Regions from separate parts of the Azospirillum largimobile genome, predicted to be linked through region 3. Evidence: riboswitches for the same ligand, from Rfam matches in the RefSeq annotation. Region 3 holds a riboswitch; each other region holds the start of a gene.
What was found. Region 3 has a riboswitch for thiamine pyrophosphate ahead of ACWPKK_RS20925 (LuxE/PaaK family acyltransferase). Riboswitches for the same ligand answer to the same signal wherever they lie in the genome.
Positions count from the first base shown of each region.

Region 1: linked by a shared signal. The riboswitch ahead of thiO (glycine oxidase ThiO) and the one ahead of ACWPKK_RS20925 (LuxE/PaaK family acyltransferase) in region 3 are both predicted to bind thiamine pyrophosphate.
Region 2: linked by a shared signal. The riboswitch ahead of ACWPKK_RS14995 (ABC transporter substrate-binding protein) and the one ahead of ACWPKK_RS20925 (LuxE/PaaK family acyltransferase) in region 3 are both predicted to bind thiamine pyrophosphate.

Region 1 covers NZ_CDRMUA020000001.1:275,084-281,791, reverse strand. Annotated here, with positions in the region: gene ACWPKK_RS01295 (hypothetical protein) at 1-1,402, shown strand, start outside; gene ACWPKK_RS01290 (methyl-accepting chemotaxis protein) at 1,489-3,552, opposite strand; TPP riboswitch at 3,788-3,887, shown strand; gene thiO (glycine oxidase ThiO) at 3,879-5,060, shown strand; gene thiS (sulfur carrier protein ThiS) at 5,057-5,266, shown strand; gene thiG (thiazole synthase) at 5,386-6,192, shown strand; gene ACWPKK_RS01270 (PaaI family thioesterase) at 6,300-6,708, shown strand, end outside.
Region 2 covers NZ_CDRMUA020000002.1:344,432-351,139, reverse strand. Annotated here, with positions in the region: gene ACWPKK_RS15005 (branched-chain amino acid ABC transporter ATP-binding protein/permease) at 1-59, opposite strand, end outside; gene ACWPKK_RS15000 (branched-chain amino acid ABC transporter permease) at 274-1,146, opposite strand; gene ACWPKK_RS14995 (ABC transporter substrate-binding protein) at 1,151-2,287, opposite strand; TPP riboswitch at 2,359-2,473, opposite strand; gene ACWPKK_RS14990 (DMT family transporter) at 2,507-3,421, opposite strand; gene ACWPKK_RS14985 ((2Fe-2S) ferredoxin domain-containing protein) at 3,675-4,007, opposite strand; gene ACWPKK_RS14980 (ABC transporter permease) at 4,193-5,341, shown strand; gene ACWPKK_RS14975 (ABC transporter permease) at 5,345-6,319, shown strand; gene cdd (cytidine deaminase) at 6,324-6,708, shown strand, end outside.
Region 3 covers NZ_CDRMUA020000003.1:739,886-746,593, reverse strand. Annotated here, with positions in the region: gene ACWPKK_RS20960 (hypothetical protein) at 1-537, opposite strand, end outside; gene ACWPKK_RS20955 (Crp/Fnr family transcriptional regulator) at 652-1,362, opposite strand; gene ACWPKK_RS20950 (hypothetical protein) at 1,563-1,835, opposite strand; gene ACWPKK_RS20945 (hypothetical protein) at 1,861-2,202, opposite strand; gene ACWPKK_RS20940 (hypothetical protein) at 2,262-2,714, opposite strand; gene ACWPKK_RS20935 (hypothetical protein) at 2,933-3,475, opposite strand; gene ACWPKK_RS20930 (AraC family ligand binding domain-containing protein) at 3,612-3,956, opposite strand; TPP riboswitch at 4,137-4,269, shown strand; gene ACWPKK_RS20925 (LuxE/PaaK family acyltransferase) at 4,373-5,485, shown strand; gene ACWPKK_RS20920 (acyl-CoA reductase) at 5,500-6,708, shown strand, end outside.

The DNA.
Region 1 (6,708 bases), on a different contig from region 3:
GGCACAGAATGGAAAGGGCGCGCTGCAGGGCTGGGCGGTGCTGGAGAATCTCAGCGGGGAGGACTGGCGCGGCGTCGACCTGACGGTGGTGTCGGGCAACCCGGTCACCCTGCGCCAGGCGCTCTACACGCCATATTTCGTCGAGCGGCCGGAAGTGCCGGTGGAGGTCCTCGGCCGGGTGCTTCCCAGCGCCGACGAGGGCACGGTGACCCTGGACGATGCCCGCGCGGCGATGCGCCCCCAGGCGGAATCGTCGCGGGCCGCGCCGCCGCCGGCCGCCGCCATGGCCGCTCCCACGCCGATGGCGCCCGCCCCCGCTCCGATGGCCGAGCCGCTGGCGAAAACGGCGCCCTATGGTTCCGCCGCCGGCACGCCGGCCGTCGCCGCCGTCCGCAGCGCCGAGGCCGGGGCAGCCGAGGGCGCCCAGGTGCTGTTCCGCTATCCGCAGCCGGTCAGCGTTCCGAACGGCGGGACCCTGATGATGCCGATCGCCGCGCGCGCCCTGCCGGTGGAGCGGGTGGCACTTTACCAGCCCGCCAGCGATGGCCGCCACCCGCTGGCCTCGCTGCGGCTGCGCAACGACGGCGACACCGCCTTGCCGCCGGGGCTGCTGACCTTCTACGACCGTGCTTCGAAGAGCGATGGCACCGGTGCTGCAACCAGCGCTTATGTCGGCGACGCCCGCATGGCGACGCTGCCGGCGGGCGACAGCCGGCTGCTGTCCTTCGCCGTCGATCAGGCGGTGACCATCGACCGCGAGGAGAAGCCCAGCCGCCGGCTGTCCCGCGCGACCATCGCCGACGGCGTGCTGACCCTGTCGGTGACCGACCGGCAGAGCACCACCTACACCGTTGCCGGCGCCCCCGACGGTGACCGCAGCCTGATCATCGAGCACCCGCGCCGCCCCGGCTGGGAGCTTGCCGAACCGGCGGGCAACAAGCCCGACGCGACCGCCGCCGCCTACCGCCTGCCGCTGGCGGTGCCGGCCGGCAAGACGGCGACGCTGACCGCCACGCTGGAGCGGCCGCGGCAGGAGCGCATCGTCCTGACCGACCTAACGGCCGACCAGATCGCCGCCCGCGCCGACGCGGCCGAACTGCCGCCGGAGGTGCGTCAGGCGCTGACCACGCTGGCCGGCCTGCGCGCCGCCGTCGCCGAGAAGGAGCGCCGCATCGCCGAGCTGGAGCGCGACCGGGCGGAGCGCATCGCCGACCAGGACCGCCTGCGTGAGAACCTGAAGGCCCTGCCCGCCGGCAGCGACCTGCACAAGCGCACGCTGGCGAAGATGGCGGAGGCCGAAAACCGCCTCGACGCACTGGCCCGCGACCTGACGACCGCCCGAGGCGAAGCGGAGGCCGCCCGCCAGACCCTGCGCGAGCGGGTGAAGGCGCTGGCGATCTGAGGGCGCGGCAGTCGCTTAAAGCCCCTCTCCCCTTGCGGGAGAAGGGCTACTCGCGTCCAGAAGTCTCGGCCCCCTCGCGGCACCCCTCACCCCGCACGGTCCAACTGCTTGAGGAAGCCGATGTAGCGGTTGATGTCCTCCATCCGCCGGGCGTGGTCGTTCAGGTCGGACAGGCGGCCTTCGATGGCCCGCTGTGCGCCCTCCACCTCGTCGATGACGGCGTTGATGTCGGTCTGCAGGGCGTGGGCGGCGGTGGCGGCCTCGTCCATGCGGACGCTGGTGTCGTCCAGCTGGCTGCCGACCGAGCGGACGGAGGTCACCACCTGATCGATGGCGCGGCGGGTGTCGCCCAGCGTCTGCTTGGTGTCGTTGGCCAGCTTGCGCACCTCCGCCGCGACCACCGCGAAGCCCCTCCCCGCCTCGCCGGCCCGCGCCGCCTCGATGGTGGCGTTGAGCGCCAGCAGGTTGGTCTGGCTGGCGATGCCGTCGATCACCGACAGAACCTTTTCGATGCTCTTCACCACGGTGGACAGCTGGCTGAACTCACGGACCAGCTCCTCCTTCCGCTCGGAATGGCCTTCGAACAGGCCGGCATGGCGGGTCAGCGTCGCCTCGATGGCGGACATGGAGCCGCCGATGCGCGCGGCGTAGCTGGCGGTTTCCTGGACGCCGCTGTTCAGCGTGACAAGGGCGTCGAGGTAGCTGTGCATCCGCTCGATCACGCTGTTGCGGATGCGGCTCAGCAACTCCAGCCGGTTGTAGCGGGTGGCGATGAAATAGCTCTGGAACCGGGCGTAATGGACCGGAAAGCGGTCGACCATGTCGTCGGAAAAGGCGGTGCCGGGCGGGACCTCGAAGAACATCAGGGCCGACAGGGTTTGGTTGATGTTGATGCCCAGCAGTTCGCCGAAGGTGGAGAAGCCGGCGGCGGCCAGCCCGTCGAAGGCATGCACCCGCGACAGCTGGTCCGGGTTGTTCAGACGGCGCAGGATGCAGTCGTTCAGGATGGCGCCCACCGGCCGCGGCTTGTCCCGCAGATAGGCGGCGAGGTCGTCCTCCGTCTGGCGGACGAAGTCGGTGGCCTCCACCAGGCACAGCGAATCGCCGGGATTGACGTCGCAATAGAAGGCGACCTCCCCCTTCTCGAAATCGAAGCCGGAGATGGAGCGCACGAACAGCTCCCCCTCCATCTCGATGGCGAAGGTGTTCTTGGCGAGCTTGGCCGGAAGCTCCTGCGGCTTGCAGCGCAGCGCCTTGGCCAGCGCGTCGATGAAGCTCACCACCTCGAAGCCGTCGCGGTCGATCACGCCGCGCACGATGCGGCGCATCGGGTCGGCGTCCACCACCGCGAAGCGGGTCTGGGTCGGACGGAAATTCTGCGACTTGAAGATGCCGTAACGGATGCCGGGCGCCATCTTCAGGAAGATGGTCAGCGCCGAATTCTCCAGCACGCGCTGGCCGTCGAACAGGCGGGTGTTGCGGAAGTCCAGCGTGCCGCCGGCCGAGCCGCCGATGAACAGGCAGGGGAAATGGCCGGAGCGGTAGACCGCCTCCATGAACCAGCTTTCGCTGGCCGACAGCCCGTCGATGAAGGTCAGCGCCACCGTGTCGTGGCTGTCGACCGCGAAGGGAACGCGGACGCGGTCCAACTCGCCGCGGATCGCCTCCACCCGTGCAGGGACGTCACGGGTCGGCCGGCCGCCGCGCAGATCCTCGCAATGCAGCGGGACGGCATGGATGCTGATCCCCGCGAACAGGCGCGGGCTGAAGGATTGCAGGACCACGCTGTCCCAGCGGTCGCCCGCCTTGCGGTAGAGCGGCTGTCCGTCCGCCGCGCATAGCTCGCCCGCGGTGGAGACCAGCACCAGCTGCGTGGCCGGCGGCAGGGCGGAGCGCACCGCGCGGGCGGTGGCCGCGAAATCGACATGCGGCGAGACGAAGCCGACGACCAGCGCCGGGGCGCCGGCGGCGAAGCCCAGCCCGTCCAGTGCCGTGGCGCCGATCTGTGCGGCCGGCAGGCAGAGGCTGCGGATCGGCGCCTCCGCCGGATCGGCTGCGGCGGTCGCGATGGCCGTATTGCCGGACTCGGCAGCATTCGGACCGGTACCGGAGGAGGCGGTCGCGGAGTCGGAGCGGAAGAAGGACAGCATGGCGGGCGATTCCTCGGACGTCTTGTTTGATTCCGCATGCCAGCCGCGTCGATCGTTTCGCCGACGCCCTGCCACCGGAAATTTTGCGGATAGTTTAGCTCCCGATCGGTGGCTTCGCTCATCGGGGGAACTCCTTATCCAGCCGTGGCATGGGGTCGCACGCCTTGATGGGCCGGGCAGATGGGCCGGGTGCCGATTCCGCTTGTAGGGCCAGCGAAACATTGGCATAAGGCAAACCATAGGCCTGGGGTGCCGTGCGGTGGTCGCGCGGCTGAGAACACACCCATCGAACCTGTCTGGGTAATTCCAGCGAAGGGAGCCGCCGCATGATCCATGCGCCAGATCCGCATCCATTTTCCGTTCCCGAATCGGGAATCCGTCCCTCCGTCGCCGTCATCGGTGCCGGCTGCATCGGCCTTGCCATCGCCTGGAGGCTGGCGTCGGCCGGCTGCCGCGTCGATCTGTTCGAACGGGGACAGGCGGGCCGCGGCGCCACCCATGCAGCCGGCGGCATGCTGGCCGCCTGCGTCGAAACCGAACCGGGAGAGGACGGGCTGCTGCCGCTGACTCGCGCCTCCCAGGCGCTGTGGCCGGACTTCGCCCGCGACCTGGAGGCTGCGAGCGGCATGGCGGTGGACCTGCGCACCGAAGGCACCATGGTCATCGCGCTCAACGCCGACGATGCCGCCAAGGTCCGTTTCCTGCACGGTTTCCAGCGCGACCTCGGCCTTCCGGTGGAGTGGCTGGGCGGGGCCGAGGTGCGCCGGCGCGAGCCCTTCCTGCAGCCAGGCGTGGCCGGCGCCCTGTTCTGTGCCGGCGACCATCAGGTCGACAACCGCAAGGTCGCAGCCGCCCTGCAGCGCGCCGCCCTGGCCGCCGGCGCCCGCCTGCATGAGCAGTGCGGCGAGGTGGCTCTGGCGGTGGAGGATGGACGCGCCGTTGGTGTGCGTGTTGCTGCAACTCTGCACCGGGCCGACCGGGTGGTTCTGGCCGCAGGGGCTTGGTCGGCCGGCGTGCCGGGCCTGCCGCCCGCCGCGAAGCCGCCGGTACGGCCGGTCAAGGGGCAGATGGTCTGCCTGCGCATGGACGCCCGTCTGCCGCTGCTGCGCCATGTGGTGTGGACGCCTGGCACCTACCTGATCCCGCGGCTGGACGGCCGTCTGCTGATCGGCGCCACGACGGAGGAGCGCGGCTTCGACGACCGGCTGACCGCCGGCGGCCAGTTCGCGCTGCTGGAAGGGGCGTGGCGCGCGCTGCCGGGCATCGCCGAACTGCCGATCGAGGAGGCCTGGGCCGGCTTCCGCCCCGGCAGCCGCGACGACGCGCCGATCCTGGGGGAAAGCGGCATCCCCGGCCTGATCCACGCCACCGGCCACCACCGCAACGGCATCCTGCTGACCCCGGTGACCGCCGACGGCATCGCCCGGCTGGTGCTGACCGGCGAGACCGACCCGCTGTTGCGCCCCTTCGCCGCCGACCGCTTCGTTGCGGCGGGAGCCGCCGCATGAGCGCCGTCCTCCGCATCAACGGCCAGGAAGAACCGCTGTCCGCCGCCTCGGTCGGCGAGCTTCTGGCCGCGCGCGGCATCGCCGCAGGCGCGCCCGGCGTCGCCGTCGCCCTGAACGGCGCCGTGGTTCCCCGCCGCCGCTGGCTTGAGACCCCGCTCCAGCCCGGCGACAGCCTGGAAATCGTCCGCCCCATCCAGGGCGGCTGACCCCCCTGATCCTCCCTCTCCCGCCCCCGACACGGGAAGAATCCCCTCTCCCCCCTGGGGAGAGGGGGGATTTCCCCGGGCTGGTCGCCGAAGGAGAGGGCCTTTGAAAGGCTCCCACCATGCCCCAATCCACCCCCGACATCCTCACCATCGCCGGACGCGGCTTCGGCTCGCGGCTGTTCCTCGGCACGGCCGGCTATCCGAACCAGCAGGTGATGCTCGACGCGCTGGAGGCCAGCGGCAGCGAGCTGGTCACGCTGGCGATCCGGCGCATCAGCCTGGACGGCTATTCGGAAAGCCTCGTCGACGTGCTGGCCCGCGCCACCGCCGGGCGGCCGACCGGCCCGGTCGGGCTGCTGCCCAACACCGCCGGCTGCATGACCGCCAAGGAGGCGGTGCTGACCGCCCAGCTGTCGCGCGAGGCGCTGGAAACCCCCTGGATCAAGCTGGAGGTCATCGGCGACCGCGAGCTGCTCTATCCCGACGTGGAGGAACTGCTGCGCGCGACCGAGGAATTGGTGAACGACGGCTTCGTCGTGCTGCCCTATTGCAACGACGATCCCGTCACCTGCCGCAAGCTGGCCGACCTGGGCGCGGCGGCGGTGATGCCGCTGGGGGCCTTCATCGGGTCCGGCCTGGGCATCCGCAACCCGCACGCCATCGAGACGATCTGCGCCCGCAGCCCGGTGCCGGTGGTGCTGGATGCCGGGATCGGCACCGCATCCGACGCCGCGCTGGCGATGGAACTGGGCTGTGCCGCGGTGCTGCTGAACACCGCCGTGTCGAAGGCGCGCGATCCGGTGCGGATGGCGGCGGCGATGCGCGACGCGGTCGCTGCCGGGCGCGGCGCCCATCTGGCCGGCCGCATGCCGATGCGCGCCTATGCCGAACCCTCCAGCCCGCAGATGGGCCTGATCGGCAGCTGACGGCGAAGGGGCGTGCCTCTTGCGGTTGTCCAATCGGCCGCTTGATCCGGCGCGGCGGCTGACGCAGGCTGTCGCGCACCGCCCCTCAAGCCGGAGATCTTCCGACCGTGCCCGCCACCTTCGAACCCCGTACCCCCGACTGGAAGGCGCGCTGCCTCGCGTCCTTCGAACAGCAGCCGATCTGCAGGACGCTCGGCATCGAGATGGCGGCGATGGAGCCCGGCTTCTGCGAGATGCGGCTGCCCTTCCGCGCCGACCTGACGCAGCAGCACGGCTTCTTCCATGCCGGCATGGTCAGCACGCTGGCCGACAATGCCGGCGGCTATGCCGCGCTGAGCCTGATGCCCGCCGGGGCGGAGGTGCTGGCGGTGGAGTTCAAGATCAACCTGATGTCGCCGGCCAAGGGCGACGTCATGATCGCCCGCGCCCGCGTGGTGAAGCCGGGCCGCACCCTGGTCATCACCCAGGTGGAGGTGTCGATGCTGGACGGCGGGGTGGAGAAGGACTGCGCCCTGA
Region 2 (6,708 bases), on a different contig from region 3:
CCGTAGGGGGAGGCGAAGGCGAGCGCGTAGACAAGGAGAGCGAGGGCACCAATCCCCAATACGACACTCTCCACCCCGGCATAGCCCCCTCTCCCCCCCGCTCTCGCGCAAACGAAGTTTGCGCTGACGCGACAGGCGGACCATAGGTCCGCCGAAAGCGGGGAGAGGGTTGGGGTGAGGGGGACGCGCCGCGAGGATCGTCCGGCAAGCGGAACCCCCTCACCCTGACCCTCTCCCCGGGGGGGAGAGGGGATATTTGCCGGGGAGAGCGGATCAGCCACGGCGCCGCACCGCTTCGCCGAACAGGCCTTGCGGCCGCAGCACCAGGATCGCCAGCAGCGTCAGATACAGCGCCCCCAGCGCCGCCGGGTACGAGAGCACCGACGACACCCCCACCTCGAACAGCGCGATCAGCAGCGCCCCCACCACGGCCCCCGGCACGGAGCCCCAGCCGCCGATGGTCACGGCGATGTAGGCCTTCAAAATCAGGTCCCCGCCCGCGGTCGGCGTGACGAAATAGCGGTTGGCCAGCAGCAGCCCGGCCGCCCCGGCGCAGGCGGCCCCGATGGCGAAGGTCACCAGGATCATCGCGGTGACCGGCACGCCGCAAGCACGCGCCATCTCCGGGTCCTGCGCCGTGGCGCGCAGACGGCGGCCCAGCTGCGTGCGGGCGAACACCCATTGCTGCGCGCCGATCAGCAGCGCCGCCACCGCGACGATGGCGAGCGACTGCTCGGGAACCGCCAGCCCGCCGATGTAAAGCGTGTCGTCGCCGAACAGCGGCGGCGCGGCGCGCGGCTCCGGCCCGAACAGGATGGCGGCGCCGTTCTGCAGGATGATGCCGATGGCGATGGTGCTGATGAAGACCGACACTGGCGGCCGGCGGCGCAGCGGCAGATAGGCCGCCAGCGCCAGCAGCAGCCCCAGCGCCGCCATCAGCGCCAGCACCACCGGCAGCAGGGCGATGCCCGGCAGCGGGATCAGCGGCGCCAGCGCCACCGCCAGCAGCCCGCCGGCCATGACAAGATCGCCTTGGGCGAAATTCACCGCCGAGGTGGCGTTCAGCACCAGCACGAAGCCCAGCGCCACCAGCGCATAGGCCGCCCCCAGCGCCACGCCGTTGACCAGCAGTTGAAGCGCCGCCATCCGCTCACTTCGCCGCAAGCGCGGGGTTGTCGTACCGCTTCACCAGCACCGGCACGCGGCTGGCCCCGTCATAGCAGACGATGACGGCGGAATGGGCCATGTTGCCCTTGCCGTCGGACTTGTAGGTCATGGCGAGGCCCTTTAAGCTCTCCGACGACAGAGCTTTGCGGATGGCGTCGGGGCTGCGGGCGCCGGCCTTCACCGCCTCCAGCACCATCGTCATGCCGTCATACTGGCCGAGCGCGAAGGCGTCCGGCTCCTTGCCGAAGGCGGCGCGATAGGCCTCGGTGAAGGCCTTGACCTCCGGCGTGTCGCCGGAGATGGGCGAGGCCGCGGTCTCGGCACAAACGCGCTTCAACTCCGCCGGCTCCAGCAGGGCCGCCGTGCTCGGCTGATGCATGGCGGAGCCGGCGACGATGGGCACGGCCACCCCGCTGGACGCCGCCTGCCGCAGCAGCAGCGCGGTCGGGCCGGAATGCAGGTGCAGGACCAGCACGTCGGGCTTCGCGGCCAGCGCCTTGGTCAGCACCGGCAGAAGGTCCTTGGCTGCCGGGTCCACCCCCTCCTCGAACACCGGGGTCACACCCAGCGCCTTGAAGGCGGCGTCGAGATGGGCCTTGCCGCTCTGCCCGTAGGCGGTGGTCTGATAGATGACGGCCGGCTGCCGCTTGCCCAACTCCTCCACCACATAGCGGGCGTGGGCGGCCTTGGTCACGGCATCGCCGGGGAAAAAGCGAAAGACCCAAGGGTTGCCTTGCTCGGTGATCGAGGCGGTGCCCGACACGGTGACCAGCGGCAGCTTCAACTCCTGCGCCAGCGGCAGCATCGCCAGCATCTGGGTGCCAAGCATGCTGGCGGCGACCGCCCCGACCGTGCCGCTGCCGGCCGCCCGCTCCAGCGCCGTCACCGCCGCCTCGGGCGAGGTGCCGGTGTCGACGACCTCCGATGCGATGGCGACGCCGGCCGGGGTCTGCTTCAGCGCCAGGACCGCGCCGTTGCGCTGGCTGGTTCCCTCCAGCGATAGGAAGCCGGTCAGCGGCACCAGCACCGGAAAGGACAGCGTGTCGTCGGCCCGCGCGGCGGACGACAGGCAGGAGGATGCGGCCAGCAGGCCGATCAGAAGGGGAAGCGCGCGCCGCATGACCGAAAACTCCTCAACACGCGCCGGCGAGCGAAGCGACGCGGAGGGGACGGGGCATTTGCAGCAGTTCCGTCGGATTCCGGTCGGCTCCCTTCGCCGGCATGACCCGGATCAGGTTCGATGGGTGTTGTCTCAGCCCCCGCATCCGCCGATCTGGCGAAGGCAGGGGCACCCCAGCCGTGAACAGGCGGCGAGAGTGTCGCCGCCGGGCCTGTCCTGTCAAGAACCCAGCCGGCGGCGCGCCACCACGGTTTCACGATGCAGGATATAGAGCCCGCTGCCGATGATGACCATGGCGCCAAGCAGCACCGGCGCGGTCGGCAGGTCGCCGAACACCATCCAGCCGAACAGGCTGGCCCAGACCATGCCGGTATATTCGAACGGCGCCACCACGGCCGGCGGCGCACGGCGGAAGGCCTGGGTCAGCAGCACCTGCGCCCCGGCGCCGATCGCGCCGACCAGCGCCATCAGACCGAGCGCGTAGGCGGTCGGCGCCGTCCAGACGGGAACCGTCAGCGCGCCGCTGACCACCGTCGTCGTCAGCAGCAGATAGAGCACGATCGACGCGCTGGTCTCCGTCCGCGACAGGCCGCGCACGGCGAGCGCCGCCAGCGCATAGAACAAGGCGGCGCACAGCCCGACCAGAACCGGCACCAGCGGCGCCCCCGCCGATGGCTGCGCCATCACCACCACGCCGCCGAATCCGACCACCACCGCGACCCAGCGGCGCCAGCCCACCGGCTCCCCCAGAAGCGGGGCGGACAGCGCGGTGATGAACAGTGGCCCGGCGAAGCTCAGCACATAGACGTCGGCCAGCGGCAGCTCGCGGAACGCATAGAAGAAGCATCCCATGGAGATCAGCCCGGCGAAGGCCCGCCAGACATGGCCCCAGGGCCGCCGGGTCCGCATCGCCGCGATCCCGCCGCCCCGCCACAGCGTGTAGCCGCCCACAAGAAGGAAAGCGACCAGCGAGCGCACGAACATCAGCTGCGGCACCGGGTAGTCGGCGGTCAGGAACTTGATCAGCGTGTCCATCGCCGCGAACAGCAGGATCGCACCCAGGAAGCAGCCGACGGCATAGGGGACCGAATCGGCCTCGGCTGGCAGCAGGTCGGCGGTCTCGGCGTCGGTCATGGGATCGGTTCGGAACGGCAATGGCTGGGACTGCCCACATTATGGGCAAACGCCTCTGCGTCCCAATGCCGCAACCGCAGGTCTGGTAGGCGTGGGGTTTTGTTAAGCGTCGGCTGACGGTGCCCCCACCCTAACCCTCCCCCGCTGGGCGGGGGAGGGGACAAGCGCTTGTTCGGGAAGGCAGCAGCAGTCCCTCCCCCGCCCAGCGGGGGAGGTTAGGTGGGGGTAATCGAAGCCAGCACTCCCCATCCCCTCACCGCGTCAAAACCATCACCAGCCGCTCCACCGGCGTATCCCCAACCAGATGCGACTCGACGATCTCGTCGACGTCCTCCGGCGTCTCCGGCCGGTACCAGATGCCTTCCGGATACACCACCATCAGCGGCCCGGCGGAGCAGAAGCCGAGGCAGCCCGTCAGCGCCATGCCCACATCCGTCAGGCCCTTGCCCTGGATTTTCTGGTCCAGCCGCTGCCACAGCGGATGGGCGCCCTTGGCGGCGCAACTGCCGCGCGGATGGCCGGGCGGACGCTGCTGGGCGCAGCAGAAGACGTGGTGGCGGAAGGTCTGCGGCAGGTCGAGCGGCATCGGGCATGCTCCATAACCATAATTTTCATATGGATAAGAAGCATGCCAGAATGCTGCGCTGCGGCAAGACTTTTGTGACGCTTCCAAGTCCTCGCACCCCTTGGCTTTTCCGCGTGACGAAATGCTTGGTCAGCGGCGGGGTTGCCGGTTAAGAATCCCCGGCAGGGGCAATCCAGGAGACGCCGGTGCTGCTGAGCGGGTCGGGGAAGGGTCAGCCGGGCGCCGTGCCGGGCTGGGTCGGGTATGCGCTGCTGCCGGTTCTCAACCTCGTCGCGGCCTTCGTGCTGTCGGGGCTGGTGATCCTGGTGATCGGCGAGAACCCGGTGGACGTGCTGTCGCTGCTGGTGACGGAGGCTCTGGGGTATCCGGAAGCCATCGGCTACACCCTCTATTACACCACCAGCTACATCTTCACCGGGCTGGCCGTTGCGATTGCCTTCCATTGCGGACTGTTCAACATCGGCGGCGAGGGGCAGGCCTATCTCGGCGGGCTCGGCGCCGGGCTGGTGGCGCTGGCGCTGACCGGCTGGCCCTGGCCGGTGGTGGCGGTGCTGGCGATCCTGGCGTCGGCCCTGTTCGGCGCCGCATGGGCCTTCATCCCGGCCTGGCTACAGGCCAAGCGCGGCAGCCACATCGTCATCACGACGATCATGTTCAACTTCATCGCCGCCTCGATCATGACCTGGCTGCTGGTCGACGTGCTGATCCGCCCCGGCAGCCAGTCGCCGGAAACGCGTGAATTCGATCCCGGGGTCTGGCTGCCGTCGATGGACCGGGCGCTGGGCTGGCTCGGCATCGCCATCCCGGCCTCGCCGCTGAACCTGTCCTTCCTGTGGGCGCTGGCCTGCTGCGCTCTGTTCCACCTGTTCCTGCGCCGCACCCGCTGGGGCTACGAGCTGCGCACCGTCGGCCGCAATGAGCGGGCCGCGGTCTATGCCGGCATCTCTCCGGCCCGCAACATCATCATCGCCATGCTGATCTCCGGCGCGCTGGCCGGCTTCGTCGGCGTGAACGAGATCCTGGGCGTGCAGCACCGGGTGATCCTGAACTTCACCGGCGGCGTCGGCTTCGTCGGCATCGCCGTGGCGCTGATGGGGCGCAACCACCCGGTCGGGATCATTCTGGCGGCCTTGCTGTTCGGGGTTCTGGCGCAGGGCGGCGGCCAGCTGTCCTTCGAATACCCCACGATCAACCGCGAGCTGGTGATGGTCATCCAGGGTCTGGTCATCCTGTTCGCCGGCGCGATGGAAAACCTGTTCAAGCCGCAGGTGGAGGCGCTGTTCCGCCGCCGCGGTGCGGTCGCCGCAGATATCGCCACTGGGGGAAGGGGCTGAGCGATGGAGGACGCGCTTCTTCTGGCGCTGCAGCTGCTGGGCGCCACCATCCGGGTGGCGACGCCGCTGGTGCTGGCCGCCTTCGCCGGCATGTATTGCGAGCGGGCCGGCGTGGTCGACATCGGGCTGGAAGGCAAGATGCTAGCCGGCGCCTTCTTCTCCGCCGCGGTCGCCGCGGCCACCCTCAACCCCTGGCTCGGGCTGCTGGCGGGCATCGCCGCGGGTGTGGCGCTGGCGATGGTCCATGGCTTCGCTTGCATCACCCACAACGGCAATCAGGTGGTGTCGGGCATGGCGATCAACATCCTGGTCGCCGGGCTGGCGCCGACGCTGGCCTATGCCTGGTTCCAGCAGGGCGGCCAAACCCCGCTGCTGCCCAACCAGGCGCGCATTCCCGCGGTGGAGCTGCCGGGGGCCGACGCGGTGGCAGGCGTGCCCGTTCTGGGGCCGATCTACCGCGAACTGTTCAACGGGAACAACATACTGATCTGGGTGACGCTGGTGCTGGTGATCGCCACACACTGGGTGCTCTACCGCTCCCGCTTCGGGCTGCGGCTGCGGGCGGTGGGCGAGAATCCGGCGGCGGTCGACACCGCCGGCCTGTCGGTGGCGAAGCTGCGCTATCAGGCGCTGATCGTCACCGGCGTGCTGACGGGGATGGCGGGCTCCTACCTGTCCACCGGCCATGGTGCCGGATTCGTCCGCGACATGACCGCCGGCAAGGGCTATCTGGCGCTGGCGGCGCTGATCTTCGGCAAATGGCGGCCGGGGCCGACGCTGTTCGCCTGCCTGCTGTTCGCCTTCACCGACGCGGTCCAGGTGCGCCTGCAAGGCGTCGTCCTGCCGGTGATCGGCGTCATTCCGGTGCAGTTCATCCAGATGCTGCCCTATGTGCTGACCGTGCTGCTGCTGGCCGGCTTCGTCGGCAAGGCCATCGCCCCGAAGGCGAGCGGCATCCCCTATGTCAAGGAGCGCTGAGGCCATGACCGACACGCCCGAGCTGGCACGCCTGATCGAAGCGGCCCGCGCCGCGCGCGAGAACGCCCACGCCCCCTACTCCAAGTTCAAGGTGGGTGCGGCGATCCTCGGCGAATCGGGGCGCATCTTCGCCGGCTGCAATGTGGAAAACGCGGCCTATCCGCAGGGCCAATGCGCGGAGACGAGCGCCATCGGCGCCATGGTCACGGCGGGCGACCGCCGCATCCGCGCCATCGTCGTGATGGGCGGCGAGGCTGGGGCGGAGGATATCTGCACCCCCTGCGGCGGCTGCCGCCAGCGCATCCGCGAATTCGCGACGCCGGAAACGCCGATCCACATCTGCGACCCGGCCGGCTTGCGGCGGAGCTTTCCACTGGAGAGCCTGTTGC
Region 3 (6,708 bases):
CGACGGACCATGCGGCTTGGCGGTCGGCGCGGGCGCTGGTTCCGGTTCGGGTGCCGGCGCGGGAGCGGCGGTTTCCACCGGCCCGGCGCCGTCGTCGCCAAGCTGCTGCTGGCTGATGTTGCCGTCGCCGAAGGCGAAGTTCAGCGCGCTGTTGAAGTTGTTCACGATGAAGGGCGCGTCGATGAAGGTGAAGCTCGGGTCGACCGGCTGCACCGGCGGCTGGCGGCTGGCGGCCAGCGGCTGCCCCTTGCTGAAGCCGGCGAGATAGCCGGCATCGCCGCGGATGCGGGTGATCGACTGCTGGTGCATGGAGGACCGGCTGACCGACGGGTTGGTCACCATCGCGCCGGGAGGAGCGCCGCGGCGGTTCGGGTCCACCGACACCGGCAGGCGCGGCACCTGGGCGAAGGCCTGCGCCATCGCCGCGCCGGGGATCGGGCCGGACGGGAAGGCGATGCCGCCGGTCACCTGTGCGGAGGCCGTCCCGGCGGTCAGCAGCAGGGCGGTGGACAGAAGGATGATGCGGGGCGACGTCATGGCGGGCTCCCTCGAAACTGTTGGCCGGGACGATGCGGGGCATGGGGAGCAGGGTAGGGCCGTCCGCGGGCGGGCGCTGTGGCGCGGCTCACAGTCTGTCGGAGGATTGGCGGCTCAGTCGCAGGATTCGGCGATCTCGTCCAGCGCCTGGGCGTCACGGATGACGATGCAGCCGGCATCCATCCCGATGACGCCCGCGCGCTGCCATTCGTTCAGCAGCTTGTTGACGCTTTCCCGCGAGACGCCGACGAGACAGCCCAACTGCTGCTGCGACAGCTTGATGTCCAGCCGCAGCCCCTCCGGCCCCGGCCGCCCGAAGGCCTCGCCCAGCCGTTTCAGCGCGCGGGCGAAGCGGGAGGGCGCTTCCAGGAACAGCGTGTCCTCCAGATGCTCGCTGGTCTGGCGCAGCCGCTTGCACAGCACGCTGATGATGCGGAATGCCAGATCGGGCCTTGCCGTCAGCACCGGCATCAGTTGCGACCGGTCGAGGACCAGCAGGTCGGTTTCCTCCAGCGCCACCGCGTCGGCGGTGCGCGGCTCGCCGTCCAGCAGGGCGATCTCGCCGAACAGGCCGCCCTTGTTGATGATGCTCAGCACCAGTTCCTTGCCGTCCATGGAATGGCAGCAGATCTTCACCCGGCCGCGGATGACCGCCATCATGCTGTCGCCGGGGTCGCCCTTCTGGAAGATCATGGCGCCGCGCGGGTGGTGCGACAGCCGTGCGGCGGTCGCCAGCCGGTGCCGTTCCTCGCGCTCCAGATGCTTGAGCAGGAAGTGCCCGGCGAGGACGAGATCCTTGTCGAAGTTGATCCGTATCGCGGTCATGGCTGCCCCCTGGCTGACGTCGCGGGCCGGTCCTCTAACCATGGCATGGTACGCCGGCAACCGACCCGTCCCGCCCCGTCAAGGGCGGTACGCCGTCGTTGACGCTTCTGCTCCGTTCGTGTGCGGACCGGACACGAAAAGGGCGGCCGGTGCCCGCCGGTCGCCCTTCGATTGCGATGATGGGGTGAGGAGCCCCACCGTCAGCGGAAGATCGCCTTGGGCGGCAGCGGCTGCGGGTTCAGGGCGCGGTCGCCGCCGTAGGTGGGGCCGGGCGTGATCCCCTGCGTGATCCCCGGCAGGAACCTCGTGCCGCAGGTCAGGCAGGGCGGCGGCTTCGGGATGCCGGGGGACGGCTGGAGGATGATCGGGCCGAGGGTGGTTGCCCGCGTGTAGGACATGGTCGGTGTCGCGGCGAAGGCCGGCGCCGCGGCGAGGGTGGCGAGCGTCAGCGACAGGGTCAGAAGGCGGGACATGGCGGTGTCTCCGGTTCGGTTGGGATCAGAGGTCGGGGTCCTCGTCGTCGAAATCCAATGAGCGGGCCTGGGGGCCGAAGGGGAAGTCGCGGCGATCAAGCAGGCCACGCAGGTCGGGAGCGACGGCGCGGGGGAGCAGTTGGATGTCCGCGTCGGGAATGATCTCCGACTGCGGGTCGGACGGCGTGGCGGAACAGCGGGTCCGGCCGTCGAGCGTCACGCAGTTCAGCGTGCCTGAACCTCGCATGCAGACGGTCTTGCCGTTGACCGTCTGGCAGGCGAGGGAGACGGCCTGCGCCGGGGCCGTCGAGGCCCCGAACAGCAGGACGGGCGCGACGAAGGCCAGGATCATCGGGAACTTCGCCATCGGTGGTCTCCCGGACAAAAGAGATGGGCAAAAGGCTGCAGGGTGGGGAAAGGCTTTGCTCAGCGGCGAAGGCCGGTCAGCGACTGGGCGGCGCTGTTGCCGAGGCCGGCGGTGACGTTTGTGCCGATCCCGACATTGGTGCTGACCAGCGGGCCGCGCCCGCTGAAGTTCAGCCCGACCTGGACGCCGTTGCCCTGGAAGCCGAGCAGCTTCTGTCCGGCCGTGTTGCCGATCCCGGCGGCGACGTTGGTGGCGGTGCCGACATTGGTGCTGACCAGCGGGCCGACGCCGCGGATGGGAGCGCCGCCGCCCTGCAGGACGGTGCCCTGCTGCTGCGCCGAATTGCCGATGCCGGCGCCGACATTGGTGGCGTTGGCGACGTTGGTGCTGACCAGTCCGGGCACCGACATCAGCGACGGCATGCCGGTGCCGGCACCGGTCTTGGGCTGCGCCAGCGCAGGTGTCGCGAGCAGGGCGGCGGCGAGGGTGGCGAAAGCAATTTTGCGGATCATGGCGGGAGTTCCTTCGGTGGGGGTGAGGCTTCGGGCTTCCGTGCCCCGGCGTTGTTGAAGGAAGCTTAGCCAAGTGTTTGAAACGGCTCTGTGAGTTGGCCCACAGATGCGGGCGTTTCCCTGAAGGAATCCGGCGGGCAGGAGCGGACAAAAGAAAGCTCCGGCCGGAAACCGGCCGGAGCGAGGTCAGGGGAGGAAGCCGGGTAGAGGAAGGGCGGTCAGCGCTGCTTGACGAGGGCGCTCTGTCCCGCCCAGTTGCCGGTTCCGGCGGACAGGTTCTGCATGGAGCTGTGGTTGAAGGGGCCGACCAGCCCGCCCGAACGCTGGAGAACGGTGCCGTGCTGCAGGGCGGTGTTGCCGATGCCGGCCGCCGTGTTGCCGACATTGGCGACCGAACCCCCGCTCAGCAGGCCGCCGCTCTTCTGCATCACCGTCGCCCTCTGGCCGGCGAGGTTGCCGATGCCGGCCGCGGTGTTGCCGACCGTCGCCATCGACCCGCCGCTGAACACGCCGCCGCTCCGCTGCTTGACGAAGGCGTCCTGGTTGGCGGTGTTGCCGATGCCGGCGGCGAGGTTGGAGACGGTGGCGACGTTCGGACCGGCGAAGGGACCCTTGGACTTCTGCATGACCAGCGCGCTCTGGTTGGCGGTGTTGCCGATCCCGGCCGCGGTGTTGGAGATGTCGGAGATGTTCTGGGCCATCGCCGGGGCGGCGAACAGGGCGAGCGAAGCGAAGCCGGTCAGCAGGGAGGTGCGGATCATGATCTGGTCTCCTGTCTCGGGGCCGCGGGATGCGGCGTGTTGCCGATGGACAGACCCTACCCAAGCCCCGGATTTTGGGATGTGAGCCGCTCCACACTCTTCCTGCTTTTGTCGATCAGCGGCGATCGGGGTCCGCTCAAGCCTCCTGCCAGTGCGGATAGGTGACGTAGGCGGTGAGGGCGCCCTCTTCGTGCGAGCGGATGGTGACGTTTGAACCCTTGGGCATGTAGACGATCTCGCCCGGCCCGGCGGTGACCGTGCCGGCATCGGAGGCGACCGAGACCCGCCCTTCCAGCACCACCATCACGTCGTCGACGGCAATCGCCTCGTCGATGCTCTGGTTGGGTTCGTAGCGGCCGTAGCCGATGGTGACGGGTCCGCCATGGCGCTGGTCGACCACGTTGCCGACGAACACGTCGGCGTCCTGTCCGGGGGTGCGCTCCAGCGATACGTCCGTCACGGCGAATTTGCGAACGGTCATCTGCGTCTCCTTCAAGAGAGGGGCCGATCCACCCCAGCCGATATCGGGATTGCTGCGGCATGGGGCGGCAGCGGTACAACAGGTCGGAGAGCGGAAATCATCAATGCGGCGCCGTTTCCGCCGTCCGCAAAGCCGGCATCCCCGTCGTTGACAGACGGCGCGATGGTCTTCTAGGCTCCGTCCCGTTCCCAGGGGAGCCTCGTTCAGGAGGCTGAGACACCCGCCGGCCCGGTCCTTCGCGTCCGGGCGACGCGGCAACCCTTCGAACCTGATCCGGGTCATGCCGGCGTAGGGATGCGGGACGAGAAGGCCTTCGCGGCCGACGCGCTGATCCATACCCCACAGGCTTGTCCCGGATTCGTTTGTTGCTCCATCGGTCGGTGCCGCTTGGAGAAGAACGGGGCGGGGAGGGTGCGGTGAGCGCGATCTACGACAGCGTGATCTACGACAGGGTCCTGGCCTTCATGGAGGCCGACATCGGAACCGGGGCGGCGGCCGACGAGGCCTTCAACGCCCTGGCGCTGGCGGTCTTCGCCCACCAGTTCGAGCACAACCAGCCCTACCGCCGCTTCGCCATGCAGCGCGGCCGGACGCCGCGCGGGGTGAAGAGCTGGCGCGACATCCCGGCGGTGCCGATCAACGCCTTCAAGGATCTGACGCTCAGCTGCCGCCCGGCGGAGGAGTCCGCCCGCATCTTCATGACCAGCGGCACGACCAAGGGCGGCATCCGCGGCCAGATCCACCACACGACCCTGTCGGTCTACGACCGCTCCATGCTGCTCAACTTCCGCCGCCGCTTCATGCAGGGCTCAGAGGCTGGGGTGGAGCGGATGGCGATGGGCATCCTGTTTCCGACCGAGACGGCGATGCCGAACTCCTCCCTCGCCCATTACCTGGAGCTGGCGCGGGCGGAATGCGGCACGCCGGACAGCCGCCATTGGATCGGCGAAGCCGGCATCGACATCGCCGGACTCTATGACCGGCTGGACGCCGCCGAACGGTCGGGGGAGCCCTTCGCCCTGCTGGGCGCCAGCTATGGGTTTGTGCATCTGATGGATGCCATGGCGCGCGACGGCCGCCGCTTCGCCCTGCCGGAGGGGAGCCGCATTCTCGACACCGGCGGCTTCAAGGGCCAGTCGCGGGAACTGGAACCGGACGAGTTCTACGGCCAGCTGGCCGAGTTCTTCGGCGTGCCGCGCCGACGCTGCATCAACATGTACGGCATGACGGAGCTGAGCACCCAGTTCTACGACGACGGCAACGCGGTCTGCCCGTCGCTGAAGTCCGGCCCGCATTGGATCCGCAGCCGCGTCGTCGATCCGTTGTCCGGCCGGGACGTGCCGCCCGGCAGCATGGGCGTGCTGGTTCACCATGATCTGGCACACATCAACTCCGTCGCCGCCATCCTGACCGAGGATGCCGGCATCCTGCAGGAGGGCGGCTTCCGCCTGCTGGGCCGCGTCGCCGGCGCGCAGGCCAAGGGCTGCTCGCTGGCGGTGGAGGATTTCCTCGCCGCCGCGCGCGCTTGAGCGGGAGCGCGGCCTTGGCCTTCGGCGACGATCCGTCCGTCATTGAACTGGCCGGCCATTTGCCCGGCCTGCCGCCGGAGGCGGTGGAGCGGCGCGTGCTGACCTTCGGGGCGGGCGATGCGGCGCTGCGCGTGGCAGTGCCGGTGCTGGATGCGGGGCAGGTGGAGCGGGTCTCCGCGACGGTGCGGGCGGCGGCGCGCGGCTATCTGAAGACGCTGCCGACGGCCCACATCGTCGCGGTGATCGACACGGCGATCCAACGGCTGCTCGACCGCGAGGATCCGTGGCGCCAAAGGGCGGAGCGGCTGCTGCCCGTCGTCACCGGCTATGACGCCGAGATGGTCAGGCTGGGGTTGACCGGCTATCTGAAGACCTTCCGCGCCCACGAACTGCGCCGCTTCCTGGCGGAGGATTTCGCCAACCCGCTGGTGCTGGACGAATTCCAGCCGGCGCCCAAGGGCGGCTTCACCCGCGCCTTCGGCCCGGACTTGCTGCTGCATGTCTGGGCGGGCAATGTGCCGGGACTGCCCCTGTGGAGCCTGATCTCGGGCTTGTTGGTCAAGTCCGGCACTGTCGGCAAGCTGCCCAGCGCCGAGCCGCTGTTCGCGGGCTGGTTCGCGCAGCTATTGTCGGAGATCGACCCCAAACTGGGCGAGTGTCTGGCCGTGGTGTGGTGGAAGGGCGGCGACGCGGCGGCGGAGCGGGCATGGCTGGCCCAGGCCGATACGGTGGTCGCCTATGGCGGCACCGCGGCGCTGGCGGCGATCCGCGACCGGGTGCCGGTGACCACCCGCTTCCTGCCCTACGGCCACAAGATCAGCTTTGCGCTGGTGTCGCGCGCCGCGCTGGACCCGCGTCGGTCGGGGGAGACGGCGCGGCTGGCCGCCCACGACATCGCCCGCTACGACCAGCAGGGCTGCTATTCGCCGCAGACCCTGTTCGTCGAGCGCGGCGGCCGGCTGTCGCCGCAGGATTTCGCCGCCATGCTCGCCCATGAACTGGCGGTGCAGGCCCGCAAGCACCCGCGCCGTGTCCTGTCGATGGCGGAGGCCGGGGAGGTCGCCGGCTGGCGCGACGGGCAGGCGATGCGCGGCCTGGACGGGTCCGGCCATCTGCTGCTGTCGGATCCGGCGGGCGGCTGGTGCGTGTCCTGCACCGATGCGCCCGACGGGCTGGCGCCGACCGCGCTGAACCGGACGATTTCCGTGGTCGCGGTGGACGAT